Regions from separate parts of the Halobacillus sp. ABA4_118 genome, predicted to be linked through region 1. Evidence: predicted binding sites of a transcription regulator. Region 1 holds the regulator's gene; the other holds the start of a gene.
What was found. Region 1 encodes NrdR, which represses ribonucleotide reductase genes. Its sites were predicted from a motif close to AACACNATATATNGTGTT; they were not measured.

Region 1 (7,628 bases):
TATCATCCTGATAGTGATCCCAGTGTCCGCTTGTTTTATACAGGTCAACACTTCCCAGAACAGGTGTATACACGTGATCATATCCCAGACGCTCTTCTGTATCTACAATGTAACGCTCAATCGTGCGACGAATGGTCGAGCCTTTTGGCAGCCACATTGGAAGTCCCTGACCGACCTTCTGATTGATCGTAAAGATCTCCAGTTCCTTACCGAGCTTACGGTGATCGCGTTCCTTCGCTTCTTCAAGCATCTGCAGGTATTCATCCAGATGGGCTTTTTTCTCAAAGGCCGTTCCGTAAATACGTTGAAGCATTTGGTTGTCGCTGTCCCCTCTCCAGTAGGCACCGGAAATGCTCAACAGCTTGAAGACCTTGATTTTACTTGTCTGTGGAACGTGAACGCCGCGGCAGAGATCAAAGAATTCCCCCTGCTGATAAATCGTCACCTGTTCGCCTTCAGGGATAGCTTCGATCAGTTCAAGCTTCAGCTCATCGCCGATTTCCTTATACTTTTCGATCGCTTCCTCCCTTGAAAGCTCTATGCGTTCAATTTCGTGGTTTTCATCTACAATCTTCTGCATTTCCTTTTCGATCTTCGGAAGATCTTCCGGTGTCAGGGATTCCTCCATATCGATATCATAATAAAACCCATTCTCAATGACCGGACCAACGCCAAGTTTGACGTTTCCATAAAGGCGTTTAACGGCCTGTGCCATCAGGTGGGCTGTAGAGTGGCGCACCACTTCCAAGCCTTCTGGATTTTTATAGGTAAGAATCTCAATTTCCCCATCCTGTTCAATCGGACGTCGCAGGTCGTAGGGTTCGCCGTCCAGCTTTACGGCCAGGGCCTGCTTTTTCAAGCCTGAAGAAATCGATTTAGCGATGTCTTCACCTGTCGTCCCTCTCTCAAACTCCTTGATGTTTCCGTCTGGGAACTTGATTTGAATCGCATCCGCCATGTGTAACACTCCTTTTCTAAATAAATATAAAAAAACGCCCATCCCTCAGCATAGTGCTAAGGGACGAGCGTTGTCTCTCGTGGTTCCACCCAGGTTCCCGCATCCTCGCAAGGCTGCGGCTTCATTATCCTTAACGCGGATCAGTCGCTGTCCATTACTCTGAATCATTTCACAGACAGGGCTCCAAGGTGGTAAACGATAAGCCGTTAAGAAGGAGCTTCCAGCCGATGACTCCCCTCTCTGATCATACGCCACTTTCCGTTCGTATCCTTATCAAAGCCATTGATTTAATATGTACGTATTATATCCATTTGCGAAAAGGAAATCAAGGGCTTTAAAAAGGAAATTGCGATTTGGGCTTCCAGACAGCCTTTTCCTCAAAGATATTCATCAGCAGTTCCAAATTGGAATTCTCCGCCTGATCGGAGTAAATAATGATTTCCTCTGGAGCATGGACGAGCGCCGGCGTGACCGGCCATTCAAGAGGAAGATCAGACACGGCTTCATCCGGGTACTGCTTTTGGTAGAGACGCGTCTCCGAATCACTCAGCGGATTGCCTTCATCATGGAAGTAAGTCAGTCCACGGTCCTCGAGAATATGAAGAAGCTGCACCCCCGTATCCTGATGATGAACACGGTGACGCCACGAATCGACCAGCAGCTGATACGATTCCTCCTGCTTATACTCATCAATGACCTTGCCTGTGTAATCCGTCAGGCACCTGTGGACATGTGCCAGACAGCCGGCACTCAAGTCATCAAACAGGACGGTATCCCTTACATGCACGTACTCCTGTATATAGGACTTGATGTAGTGGTGAATAGGCGGAAGCCGCAGACCCGCAGGAGGATGGGAGTCAAAGTCCTGCTCAATCTCAAGAATGCGCTGAATTTCATCGGCATCCTCGAAATGATAGGAGAACCGGAGGACCCCTTCCATCCAGGCAGGAATTTTCCTTTTCCTGACAACATGATGCAGCGCACGCACGACATCCACATAGGCCGACTCCCTTGAGGAAGCATGCATCAATGTGACAGAAAAATGTTTCCCGTTCTCCTCATAAACCCACAGCTTCTGCTCGGAAACGATGGCATTATAAAACGTTTCGGCTTCCAGACGCTTGGAAAAAGATAAGTCAAACACCAGAATTCCCCCCTCATCCCGACTTTCCATCCTATGTCTATCATCAATGCTTCCCGGAAGCATAGAAAATATCATCAAGACCGGCTCGTCTTTTCTTTGTTATATTTATGAGAGGGATAGGTAAATCATGTCACTGACCTTCCTGTTCGCAAAGATTTATGAACGTCTGTTCTGACCGCCGACATAAACCGTTTCACTCAGCTGTTTGATCCGTTCGGTAATCCGCTTGGCTTTCACTTGTTCCACATCGCCGCGGCTGCTTGTCATCAACACTTTTTCAAGTTCGTTCAGCGTATAGTTGGACGTAAAAAAGACGGGCAGACGCTCCATCATCCGATAGTGCAGGATACTGCCTAATATCTCATCCCTGAACCAGGCCGACTGGGATTCTGCCCCGATATCGTCCAGCATTAACACCGGCGTTTCCTTAAAGGCGGTAATTTTATCATTGAGGGAATCATCTTTGATGGATGATTTCATTTCCCTTACAAATTCAGGCATATAAATGATCATCGATGGGATCTGCTTGTCACTGAGAGCATTGGCAATGGCCCCGAGGAAATACGTTTTCCCTACACCGAACGGTCCATGGAAATACAGGCCTTTTGCAGGAAGCTCCTCCCCGAGCGTTTCAATGTACTTGACGGTTTGCGCTACCGCCCCTCCGCGGTCGGGGTCTTCCAGATCCATTCGTTCCAGCGATGCTTCCAGGATTTCTCTCGGCATATGCAGGCTGCTTACCAATGATTTCTGATACGACTGCTGTTCCTGTGAACGCTGGCGTCTGCATTTATCATAAATCAGTTTGATGTCGGTTCCCTCCACCTCCAACGATGGAACGTATCCGGGCAGGATGTTGATACACCCCTCCCTCGACGGACATTTTTCGCAGTTTTTCGATTGGGTCTGGTATTCATAAAGCTTGATCAAATGCTTCTCCACCGCTTTTTCATCCAGGCCTTCATTTTCGTGCATCAGACGCTGGACTTCAGCAGAGCCCAGGACTTCCGCTTTCATTTGATTGTAGCGCTGCTGAAACTGCTTGTTATCTTTCATCCATTTTTTCAACGATTGCTGAATGGGCTCCATTCCATTCACCCCTTACTCTAGTTTCCTCTATTGGTCAGCCTCGCGATTCTGGCTGCGATATCTTCTTTATCGACCTGAGGCTCAGCAGACGCGGCGGCAGGCTGCTTCTCTTCCTGTTTATTAAACCAGACAGGAATAACTTCGTCTTTTTGGGAAGTCCGCTTCTGTGTTTTCTGACGGCCCCACTGCTGATATTTCTGATGTTCTGCCTTGGCCAGATTCATGGCCTGGCGCACAGTGGTCACGTTTTTACGCGCCCAATGACTGGCGATTTTTTCCATGTAGGATTTCGACAGTTTCATATCCGTTTTCAACATCACATAATGGACAAGCACGTTCATAACCCCGGCTGTGATGCCTTGTTCGGTCATAACATCCCGGATCAGCTTCAAATCCTGTTCCGATGCACGGTTGCCATTGGACAAATCCTCAAGGAGTTCCCTCGGAGAAATCTGCTCGAGCATTTCAACAAACTGGTCTTCCTTGGATCCTGTCGTCTCTTTTTCCATGGAGGCCCATTTCTCACGATCATCGACAGAGGCGGGCTGTACATTTTTTTCTTCTTTCATAAAATCGTGACAGGCAGCCTTAAACTCTTCCTCGACCAAGCAGTGATTTTCATCTATAGCCCATGTCACCGCTTTTTCCAATTCCACGTTGGACAAATCATACAACGTCGCCAGCTGAATGATCAGTTTCTTATTCCGCCCCGTTAAAATCCGTTCACTTGGATACATTCTCTTCTGAAGGGCTTGGCGGAGCCAGGTGAAATCGACGCGGCTTTCCGAGGTTCGTGGACCGCGGTATTCCTGAAAACGCTTCTGCTCCGCAATCACTTCGGTTTCCCTCTGCACAGACTCTATCATTTTATGATGAAACACTTCGTCGAAAGAAGCCGTGATTTCTTCATATCCTTCCACCGAAGGCTCGGGCTTAACAAATCGGCTTTTTACCTGTTCATACTTCTCCTGACCCAACTCATGGGTCAGGAGAAGCGCGAGCATGTCATCCTGGAAAAATTCCTCCGGCGTAAAAGGGGGATGGACCGCATATATATAGACGGTCTGATCGCTCTCTTCGTTCGACCGAAACGTTCTCAGCAATCCAAGAGCCTCCAGCCTCCCCCTGGCTTCATAAATTTTATCCAGAGGAGCGGAAAGGTAAGCCATCAATGAATGGTGGGTCTGAATCGCATCCTGATCCGCAAGATCCGCTTCAGAAAGCAGTATATGGTAGAGAGATACAGCCAGACGTCCAACAATCGGTTGGTATAGATGGGATAACGAACGATGAAAATTTCGAGGCATTTCTCCGCCGTTCCTGATTTTAAAACCGTCTACAGGCAGCAGTCTGCCAATGGAATGATTCATCGTCTACACCTCCTTCGTTCATCCAAATCTATGAAAAAGAAAATGAGCCGGCTCAGGCTCATTCGTCATGATCATCTTTAATTAATTCCTTCAATTCGTCAATAAATACGTTTATATCCTTAAACTGCCGGTAAACGGACGCAAACCGGACGTAGGCCACTTCATCAACTTCGGAGAGACGGCCCATGACCATTTCACCGATATCCTCACTCAGCACTTCTGAAACGCCGCGGTTCCTCAGTTCCTTTTCAATATCAAGCGTAACGGCTTCAAGCTTTTCCACTTCAACCGGACGCTTTTCACAGGCTCTGATCAACCCACGCATCAACTTTTCCCTGCTGAATTCCTCCCGCGTTCCCTCTTTTTTCACGACAATCAGAGGGACCTCTTCAATCCGCTCAAACGTTGTAAAACGAAAGCCGCACTGTTCACACTCTCTCCGTCTTCTGATTGTCTGACCTTCCTCTATTGGTCTTGAATCGAGCACTTTCGTGCTTTTGTAGTGACAGTTTGGACACTTCACCTTTGATCAACTCCACATCGTCTTCGTTTCATCATCTGATCATCCGGGATCCACAGCTGTAAACTGCCGGTCCAGCTGTTCATAGAACTGCACGATCAGATTACGGCTGTAGCCGAAATCCACAGGGCCTCCTGAATCAGTGGTGACCGAAAAGTCCACGGCCGTGCGGAACGGACGGACCATAATAATTGTTGCGACAACAAACGCCCGCCGTTTTCCTTTATAAGTGATCGTCAGTTCTCCGCGCTCCCTGGAGACGGCTTTGATCTCAGATGGTGAAGGGAACATTTCTTCCACGGCGCGGAAAACCTCATCATGCTTGGCTTTGTAATAGTGTGTGATAAGCGCCGTGTCCTTATGCTGTTCACTGGTTTCGGAATGAGTGCTGAGATACCTGGAAATAAATGCTTTCACTAATCTGACTCCTTCAGTCCATTCGACATAATCTTAATTTATTTTAACATGACTTTAAAAAATTAGAAACGGTTTTACAGAAGGAGAGGGCAGACAGCCTGATCCAATAGGTAAGCAGAAAAAAAAGCCATGCAGAACCTTCTGCATGACTTTCTCGTTTTGAGCGTTTACAGAGCACGGGCTTCCTTGACTTCTACAGGACCCATCCCTCTTGGTACTTCAACCGTTTCATTCCGGCCGGCTTCCAAAGCTTCCACAATGTAGTGCGCAGCTACATTCGGATCGATCCGGTCTCCACACGTATACACGTCAATGCTTGCATATCCGTGCTCCGGGAAGCTGTGTATCGTCAGATGTGACTCTGAAATGATAACAACTCCACTAACACCGTGAGGGGCAAACTTGTGAAAAGCCACCTCTCTCACTTCTGCACCGGCTTTCAGTGCAGCATCAACAAAAACCTGTTCTATATACGACATATCGTTCAATTTTGATTCATTACAATCCCATAGTTCAGCAATTACGTGTCTTCCCATTGTATCCATAACGGATCCCCCTTTGTACATTAACTTCTTCCCCTCTGAAATTGCGGCCATGTACTACCACGGGGGAAAGTTAGTCCTGAGAGGTCCTAACCCTTTGAGTAGACATGAAGATTTTTGAAATTCAGAAGTTCAAAAGAAAGTATAAAGGGTTTATCCCGTTTTTGCAAGATATATTTAAGAAGCCTGAAAAGGGCCGTGAAGAGTCTTCACCTGGAATCAGAGGCGTCCTTTAAGACACTCTCGCCGTCCTTTCCTGTTTCAATAATTTTCCCACATATTTCGCCAGATCAACAACGCGGCAGGAGTAGCCCCACTCATTATCATACCAGGCAAGCACTTTCACTTTTGAGCCTTCCATCACCTGTGTGGACAGCCCATCAATGATGGCGGAAGACGGAGAGGTCGTGTAATCGATGGATACCAGAGGTTCATCGCTGTACTCCAGAATGCCTTTCATGTCCCTCTGTGAGGCAGATGCGAACGCTTCATTCAACTCTTCCTTCGTAACCGCTTTCTTTAGATCGACGACTAAGTCCACTAAAGAGACGTTCGGTGTCGGTACACGTAAAGCCATTCCATTCAACTTTCCCTTCATACTTGGAATGACATCTCCCAGGGCTTTGGCTGCCCCTGTGGAGGTCGGTATGATCGACTGTGTACACCCTCGGGCTCTCCGCAGATCCTTGTGAGGGTTATCCAGGTTCTTCTGATCATTGGTAAATGAATGAACCGTCGTCATCAAGCCGTTTTCAATACCGAATTCATCTTCCAGCACTTTGACTACCGGCGCCAGACAGTTGGTCGTGCAGGAAGCATTGGAAATAACATCATGCGTTTCAGGGGAATAGGAATCCTCATTGACCCCCATCACAATGGTCGCATCGACTTCCTTACCCGGAGCTGTAATGATGACTTTTTTTGCGCCTGCATCCAGATGGAGAGCAGCCTCATCCTTCGTACGGAACTTCCCGGTAGCTTCGATTACGATGTCCACACCAAGCTCTTTCCAAGGGAGCTCAGCCGGGTTTCTCGTAGAACAGAGCTTGATTTTCTTCCCATTTACCATTAACCCTTCAGGAATCGTACGTACTTCTCCGTCGAATCGTCCATGAACACTGTCATATTTCACCATGTGAGCGATCGTTTCAGCAGGATAGCTGGCATTGACAGCCACAAGCTCCACGGTATCATCTACTGCCGCCTGTCTGAATACCATACGTCCGATTCTTCCCAAGCCATTAATGGCGATCTTTGTTTTCCCCATGATGTTCCAGCCCCCTATATATGATATACTTTTTGGATCATTTCTAGGAATAGTATAACATATTGTAAGCGCTTTTGAAGTGGGTTCAATAATTTTACACAAAAATAACACGTCTTTCTCAGACGTGTTATTATACGAGGTTCCACCGGTGAAGTATGTCTCTTAATTGGAGAAAGCTTTCCTCTTTTGTTCCATTATTATCGATCACCGCATCCGCCATTTCCGCTTTGCGGGTGACAGGAATCTGCGAAGCGATCCGCTTCTGCGCATCTTCCCTCGATGAGCCATCCCGTTCCATCAGCCTTTGGAGCTGCGTTTCCT
Region 2 (7,628 bases), 250 kb from region 1:
AGGTGCTCATGGCGAATGGACAGGACTTATGATGATTCGTGCCTTCCATGAGGCGAATGGTGATCATCAGCGGACAAAAGTCATTGTGCCTGATTCGGCCCACGGTACGAACCCTGCCTCTGCTACGGTAGCTGGGTTCGAAGCCGTGACGGTAAAATCAGACGAGCGGGGATTAGTGGACCTTGAAGACCTGAAGCGTGTCGTAGACGATCAGACAGCTGCACTGATGCTGACAAACCCGAACACGCTCGGTCTGTTTGAAGAGGATATTGAGGAAATGGCGGCCATCGTTCATGAAGCGGGTGGCAGACTGTATTACGACGGCGCCAATCTGAATGCTGTATTAGGGTATGCAAGGCCGGGAGACATGGGCTTTGATGTTGTCCACTTGAACCTGCATAAGACTTTCACAGGCCCTCACGGTGGCGGTGGTCCGGGATCAGGTCCTGTAGGTGTAACGGCAGAGCTTGAGCCGTTTCTTCCCAAGCCGATCCTTACGAAAAAAGACGGCTGGTACAGATTCGATGATGATCGTCCACGTTCCATCGGCCGGGTGAAGCCCTATTATGGGAATTTCGGAATCAATGTGCGGGCCTATACGTACATCCGCACAATGGGACCGGAGGGATTGAAAAAAGTAAGTGAATACGCCGTTTTGAATGCCAACTATATGATGCGCAGACTGCAGGAAGCATTCGATCTTCCTTTTGACAGGCACTGTAAACATGAATTCATTCTGTCGGGCCGCCGTCAGAAAAAACTCGGCGTACGAACACTGGATATGGCTAAACGCCTGCTTGACTTCGGCTATCATCCGCCGACGATCTATTTCCCGATCAATGTGGAGGAAGCGTTGATGATTGAGCCGACGGAAACGGAATCCAAGGAAACTCTTGATGACTTTATCGATCGTATGCTTCAAATAGCCAAGGAAGCAGAAGATGAGCCGGAGACGGTTCAGGAAGCTCCTCATACGACGATTGTCAGCCGGATGGATGAAACCCAGGCAGCAAGGAAGCCTGTTCTCCGCCACCCGATGGAGTAGAGAAAAACCGGCCCCCTTCGTGGGGAGCCGGTTTTCCTGTGTTGTGATATTTTTCGTTATTTCTTCGTCTTAATTTTGCCGGTCCATTTCTTGAAGCCACCTTCAAGCATGTTCAGGTCGTTGTACCCCTTCTTATGAAGGGTCATTGCCGCACGTGCAGACCGTGCGCCGCTCTGGCAGTACAAGTAGACGGGTTTGTCCTTGCGGATTTCCACGAGTCTGTTGTTCAGCTGTGAGAGCGGAATATTTCTCGCTCCGAGGATGTGACCCCCGTCAAATTCCTTCGGTTCACGGACGTCAATCAGCTGAGCTTTGCGGTAACCTTGACGGAATTCTTCTTCAGATATCGTGTTCAAGATTTTTCTTGTTTTGAAGAATCTATACAAACCGAAAGCAATAAGTAGAACAAGTGCTCCGAGTAAGATCCATAATTCCATTTTCATTTCCCCCCTGTTTTCTCTATTCTTTTATCTATTATAGAAGGGAAGGGCGGGTATTTCAAAAAAATTTTTCTTCCTGCCTGAAAAAAAATGCCGTTTTGGAGGGGATTATATCGATTTAACAGATGCAAGACAGGAAAAATCGAAAAAAAAAGACATGAGAGGTGCTTTCCTCTTATTCCCTGCTTTTTTCTAACTGTATCTTACGATTTTCTGATTGACAAAATTCAACACATTCGTTCAATAACACAATATATGGTGATCGAATAATAAACAAACACAATATATTGATTAAAAATCTGTATATGTGGTATGTTACATATATCAATTATGGAATTGGCTTTTTCAAGATAAGGGAGAGATGCGAACATGCAGACGACAACTTCTAAAGATGTGCATACAAAAATCAACATAGACCGGCTGAATGCCGATATCAAACAGTTCCCACAGGTCCACCCGGTAACGGACAACATGTCCATTACCCACAAAGGGGTATCCAGGCTTGTCATGCTCGACCGTTATGCGTTTAAAGATACAGAAAAGCTGACGTTGTCCGAAGGGGATTTTGTCGTACTTACAGTAAAAGACGATCCGAAGTTTCCGGCTCGCGGATTCGGTTTCATTCAGTCCGTTGACTGGCAGACCCACGAAGCGTTTGTAAAAGTGGAAGACGAGTTCGTGAACGTTCTCGACCGTGAGGAAGAAAGAGAGACCGGCGTCATTAAAAGAAATCTTGATACCATCGATAAACCGCTGGAAGTTTATTATGAACAAATTGCTTTACGAAATGCGACAGGACTCTCAGAGGTGGAAACAGATCCGGAAAGACAGGCGCAGAGCTTTGAGGAATTTTACGAGGAGTTATCCAGCCTGAATTTCATACCTGCCGGCCGTGTGCTGTACGGAGCAGGTTCCAATACGGATGTGACCTACTTCAACTGCTACGTGATGCCTTATATCCAGGATTCACGGGAAGGCATTTCGGATCACCGTAAACAAGTCATGGAAATCATGTCCCGTGGCGGTGGTGTCGGGACGAACGGATCGACCCTGCGCCCGAGGAACACGCTCGCCCGCGGGGTGAATGGGAAATCATCCGGTTCCGTTTCATGGCTGGATGATATTGCTAAGCTGACCCACCTGGTGGAGCAGGGGGGATCCAGACGTGGTGCCCAGATGATCATGCTGGCAGACTGGCATCCAGACATTCTTGAATTCATTATTTCCAAGATGCAGAACCCGCGTATCCTCCGTTTTCTTATTGAAAATACGGAAGATGAAAACATTAAACAACTGGCGAAGGACAAGCTGAAATTCACGCCGTTGACCGAAGTGGAAAAAGACCTTTATCAAAGTGTCGTCAATTACAAGCACATTCAGGGTCAGGGTGGTTTTACAGATCAAAGCGTGCAGGAAGCACAGGAAAAACTGGCCCTCGGCGGGACGTATTCCGTTCATAATTCAGAATTCCTGACAGGAGCCAATATTTCCGTCTGTATCACGAATGAGTTCATGGAAGCTGTGGAAAATGATGACGAATACCAGCTTCGTTTCCCTGATGTAGAGAATTACACGGGAGAGGAAATGAACGCCTATAATGAAGAATGGCATGAGAGCGGCGATGTACGCGAGTGGGAAAAACGCGGCTTCGGTGTGCGGGCCTACAAATCCATTAAAGCGAAAGAGCTGTGGAATCTGATTAATGTCTGCGCGACGTATTCAGCAGAACCGGGAATCTTCTTTATTGATAATGCCAACGAAAAGACAAATGCGACAGCTTATGGACAGAAGGTCGTTGCGACCAATCCATGCGGGGAACAGCCACTTGCGCCATATTCCGTCTGTAACCTGGCGGCCGTAAACCTGGCGTCTGTAGCGGATAAGGAAAATAAAACGGTCGATTTTGAAAAACTTACACAAACTGTTACACGTGGTGTCCGTATGCAGGATAACGTGATTGATGCTACTCCTTACTTCCTGGAGGAAAATAAAGTACAGGCCCTTGGTGAGCGTCGTGTAGGCCTTGGTGTCATGGGTCTCCATGATCTCCTGATCTATTGTGAAACAACCTATGGTTCAGAAGAAGGCAACAAACTGGTGGATGAAATTTTCGAAACGATCGCTGTCACAGCCTACCGCGCATCCATTGAACTCGCGAAGGAGAAAGGCAGCTTCCCGTTCCTTGTCGGAGCCACGGATGAAGAAACACAACAACTTCGTGAGAACTTCATTCAGACAGGGTATATGAAGCAGATGCCGGAAGACATTCGGCAGGATGTTCTGACTTATGGAATCCGTAACTCCCACCTGCTTACTGTAGCTCCAACCGGAAGTACAGGAACAATGGTAGGAGTAAGTACAGGTCTTGAGCCATACTTCTCCTTCTCCTACTACCGCAGTGGTCGTTTAGGCAAGTTTATTGAAGTGAAGGCGGATATCCTTCAGGAGTATCTGGATGCACATCCAGAGCAGGATCCGGAGCAGCTTCCTGAATGGTTTGTGACGGCGATGACGATGTCTCCGGAAGCTCATGCGGATACACAGTGCGTCATTCAGCGCTGGGTCGACAGCAGTATTTCCAAGACGGTCAATGCACCCAAAGGATATACGGTCGAACAAGTGGAAAGCGTCTATCAGCGCCTGTACCGGGGCGGTGCGAAAGGTGGTACCGTGTACGTGGATGGGAGCCGTGACAGCCAGGTGCTTACTTTGAAAGCTGAGGAGAACGCTTTTGATGGAGAGCAGACGGAACTGTTTGAAGATGACAAGCGTCCACGTGTTGTCCTGGTCGATACCGTTCATGAGCTGGATAAGACGAACGTGACGATTGGATCGGAAGTCGGCGACACATGCCCGGTCTGCCGTCAAGGAACCGTGGAAGACATCGGCGGCTGTAACACATGTACCAACTGTAATGCTCAGTTGAAGTGCGGTTTGTAATAACTAGAAAAACAGTCCTTCAAATCTGAAGGACTGTTTTTTTATGTTAAACAGCGGCTGCTTGTATCACATAAGAAACTAGTGTATCATTTTTCTATGTAGTCATCAGCAGATCACAAGCGTTATATCTACATAAAGACAGGGTATTGGAGGTTCATCATGCCAACACCAAGCATGGAAGATTATATTGAGCAAATTTATATACTCATTGAAGAAAAGGGTTATGCCCGCGTCTCGGATATTGCTGAGAACCTGGATGTTCACCCGTCTTCCGTGACGAAGATGGTCCAGAAACTCGATCGCGACCAGTATTTGAATTATGAAAAGTACAGGGGATTGATTTTGACTCCGAAAGGGAAAAAAATCGGGAAGCGGCTGGTGTATCGTCATGAGCTGCTGGAACAGTTCCTGGAACTGATCGGTGTAGATAAGGAAAACATCTATGAGGATGTCGAAGGTATTGAGCACCATATGAGCTGGAATTCCATCGACCGTATCGGCGACCTTGTCCAGTTCTTTGATGAGAATAAAGGGTATGTGGAAGCTTTGAGAGAAGTGCAGAAGAAAAACGAAGACCAGAATAACGAATAGAGTGCCTGAGACACGGATGTCCGTGTCTTTTTTTTATGTCCAACCGGCTCGTGGCGGGAAGTTATGAGGAAGGGGGAATTCTGCCACCTGCGTTCTATTTAGTGGACCCGCTGTTTATAATGAATTAAAGCGGGGTGAAGCGTGGTGAAAGTAGATGGGGTGTTTTCCGGAGGCGGGGTGAAGGCACTCGCTTTTATAGGAGCCGTCGAGGAACTACAGAGCCAGGGCTATGAGTTCAGACGTGTTGCCGGTACCTCTGCAGGAGCAATTCTGGCGGCATTAACGGCAGCGGGGTATACAGCCGGGGAAATCAAATCCCGTCTGATGTCCATATCCTTTGGAGAGATGATCCATGTTCCACTGACAGACCGGGTCTTCCCTTTTATGAAATGGCTGTTCCTCTATTATCGTCTCGGCCTTTACAACGGGGCGCAGATGGAAACCGTACTGGCTCAGTGGCTGGAGGAAAAAGGGGTGCGTACGTTCGCAGATCTCCGGCCCGGATCGTTGAAGATCATCTGTTCGGATCTTACTTTAGGGAGAATCGTCGTCCTCCCCGATGACTTGAAGAGTACTTATGGCATTGATCCCGCTACATTTTCCGTGGCAAAAGCTGTAAGAATGAGCTCGAGTCTTCCATACTTCTTTATTCCTGTGAAGATTCATGGAAAGCGTGGGAAATCGGTGATCGTCGATGGAGGGGTCCTTAGTAATTTCCCATTGTGGATATGGGAAAAGCAGGATGGATGCCGGACGAGACCGGTAATCGGCTTAAAATTAAGTGATGAGCCGGATAAGCTTCCTGAACAGAAAATCAGAAACGCCATCCAGATGTTTCATGCCTTGTTTAAAACGATGCAGCGGGCTCACGACTCCCGCTACATTTCAAAATCCATCAGTAAGGATATTCTTTTCATACCGGTAAGCGGCATAGAAACCACTGATTTTCATATGACGAATGAGGAAAAAGAACATTTGATGAATTACGGACGCCAGCATGCATTGGAATTTTTAAAAAGATGGACAAAATAAAATCGAGCCTTTTAAAAAGAGGCTCGATTTTTGTCTTTGTTTTTATTTCCCTCAATGACCCGGAGCTGCGGCCCGTTTGTTCTTCGGCTTTTTTTGCGTGTGAACGGAGCGGATTTAACCGCTGTTTTCGCAGCCGGACTTTTCTTGACGACCGGTGCAGGCTGTTTGTATTTCTGTTTGGATTGTTTAACGGCCTGTTTGTATTTTTTCATTTCTGTGCGGTTGCCGGAACCCCCGCCAAATCCGCGTCCGCGGAGGAAGAAGAAGTAGATGGCTCCATAGAGGATAGCCGCCATCCCGATCATAACCACTATGTTTGTTAAGAAACCTGATGTATTGGTAAACAGCTGAACGCCTACAAAGAAAATGGCAAGCCCGATTAAAATGTACATGACTGGTGTCATCCAGTTACGCATGTCAATGTCCTCCCTTCTAGTATTAGGTCACCTGTACGACATCTTTTAGTTATATATACCCTGGATTGTACACTTTTCAACATTTCCTGTGGCGGGTATGTGCTATTTTCAATTGTTTCCGTAGTAGATGAATTTATGCAGTATTTATACTCAAAGTTCAGGTGAAAGATTCGGGGTTATTCTTTTCTTTCCTTTAGACTGTCACCTCTAAACTAGAAACATGGTAAGTATGTCTGGACCTTTATTTTACAACAAATGGAGAAGAATCACTAGGTCTATTATGAAAGCGGGCATGAAAAAATGCGGGTTGGTTAAAATGAGGAAAGAGGTGATGGAGATGGCAGAACAAACAAAAGATCAACGGAAGCAGGAGCCCCGGCAGAGTGTTGCCTCAAAAGCGGCAGCAACAGGTTTTGCCGGGGGGCTTTTATGGAGTGCTCTGGGTGCCGGCGCCTATTATTTTCATTTTACGGAAGTGTCCGCAGCATCCTTTATATTCCGGTCCTTCTGGCAGACGGATTGGACTGGAACATGGCTCGCAGAAGTTCTTTCGGTGCTGATAGTTGCGCTTCTCTCAATCGGAACGGCTTTCGTTTATTACTTTACTTTAAGATCAAGAAAAGGCATTTGGCCGGGCGCCATTTTTGGACTGCTTCTGTGGGGTGTGGTCTATTTTGTGTTAACCCCTGTGTTTCCAGCAATTCCTGGTTTCATGGAACTGAGCAGTGATACGTGGGTGACAACGGCCTGTTTATTTATCTTATACGGTGTGTTTGTAGGGTATTCCATATCTTATGAGTATCATGAATTTAATCAAACGGCAGATTCTTATTCAAATAAGGAGGGAGTATGATAAGATTTAACTGTATGATCCTTTGGGGAACGGTGGGGATATGGAATGGAGAAAAAGAAGATTTATTTACTGAATGGGCCGAACCTGAACCGTCTGGGTGTCCGCGAGCCCGGAACATATGGCACCGGTACACTTGAGGATGTGGTCCGGCTCGTTACTGAGACCGCGCAGAAAGCCGGCTTCGAGGTGGAGGCTTACCAATCCAATCATGAGGGGGATCTCGTGGACTGGATCCACCAGGCTGAAGCATCTGCGGACGGGATCGTCATGAACCCTGCTGCCTATACTCATACGAGTGTAGCTCTGCGGGA

Region 2: a site for NrdR is predicted at 1,731-1,748, ahead of ACXAGL_RS00160 (vitamin B12-dependent ribonucleotide reductase). Genes of this name have one in related genera too.

Annotation. Positions count from the first base shown of each region.
Region 1 covers NZ_JBSWWS010000001.1:269,422-277,049, forward strand. Annotated here, with positions in the region: gene thrS (threonine--tRNA ligase) at 1-958, opposite strand, end outside; gene ytxC (sporulation protein YtxC) at 1,293-2,102, opposite strand; gene dnaI (primosomal protein DnaI) at 2,259-3,191, opposite strand; gene ACXAGL_RS01475 (replication initiation and membrane attachment family protein) at 3,209-4,561, opposite strand; gene nrdR (transcriptional regulator NrdR) at 4,620-5,084, opposite strand; gene ACXAGL_RS01485 (cytosolic protein) at 5,124-5,498, opposite strand; gene speD (adenosylmethionine decarboxylase) at 5,666-6,043, opposite strand; gene ACXAGL_RS01495 (glyceraldehyde-3-phosphate dehydrogenase) at 6,273-7,307, opposite strand; gene coaE (dephospho-CoA kinase) at 7,438-7,628, opposite strand, start outside.
Region 2 covers NZ_JBSWWS010000001.1:22,595-30,222, reverse strand. Annotated here, with positions in the region: gene gcvPB (aminomethyl-transferring glycine dehydrogenase subunit GcvPB) at 1-1,045, shown strand, start outside; gene ACXAGL_RS00165 (rhodanese-like domain-containing protein) at 1,102-1,482, opposite strand; gene ACXAGL_RS00160 (vitamin B12-dependent ribonucleotide reductase) at 1,855-4,425, shown strand; gene mntR (transcriptional regulator MntR) at 4,585-5,016, shown strand; gene ACXAGL_RS00150 (patatin-like phospholipase family protein) at 5,158-6,048, shown strand; gene ACXAGL_RS00145 (SA1362 family protein) at 6,060-6,464, opposite strand; gene ACXAGL_RS00140 (YqhR family membrane protein) at 6,802-7,317, shown strand; gene aroQ (type II 3-dehydroquinate dehydratase) at 7,363-7,628, shown strand, end outside.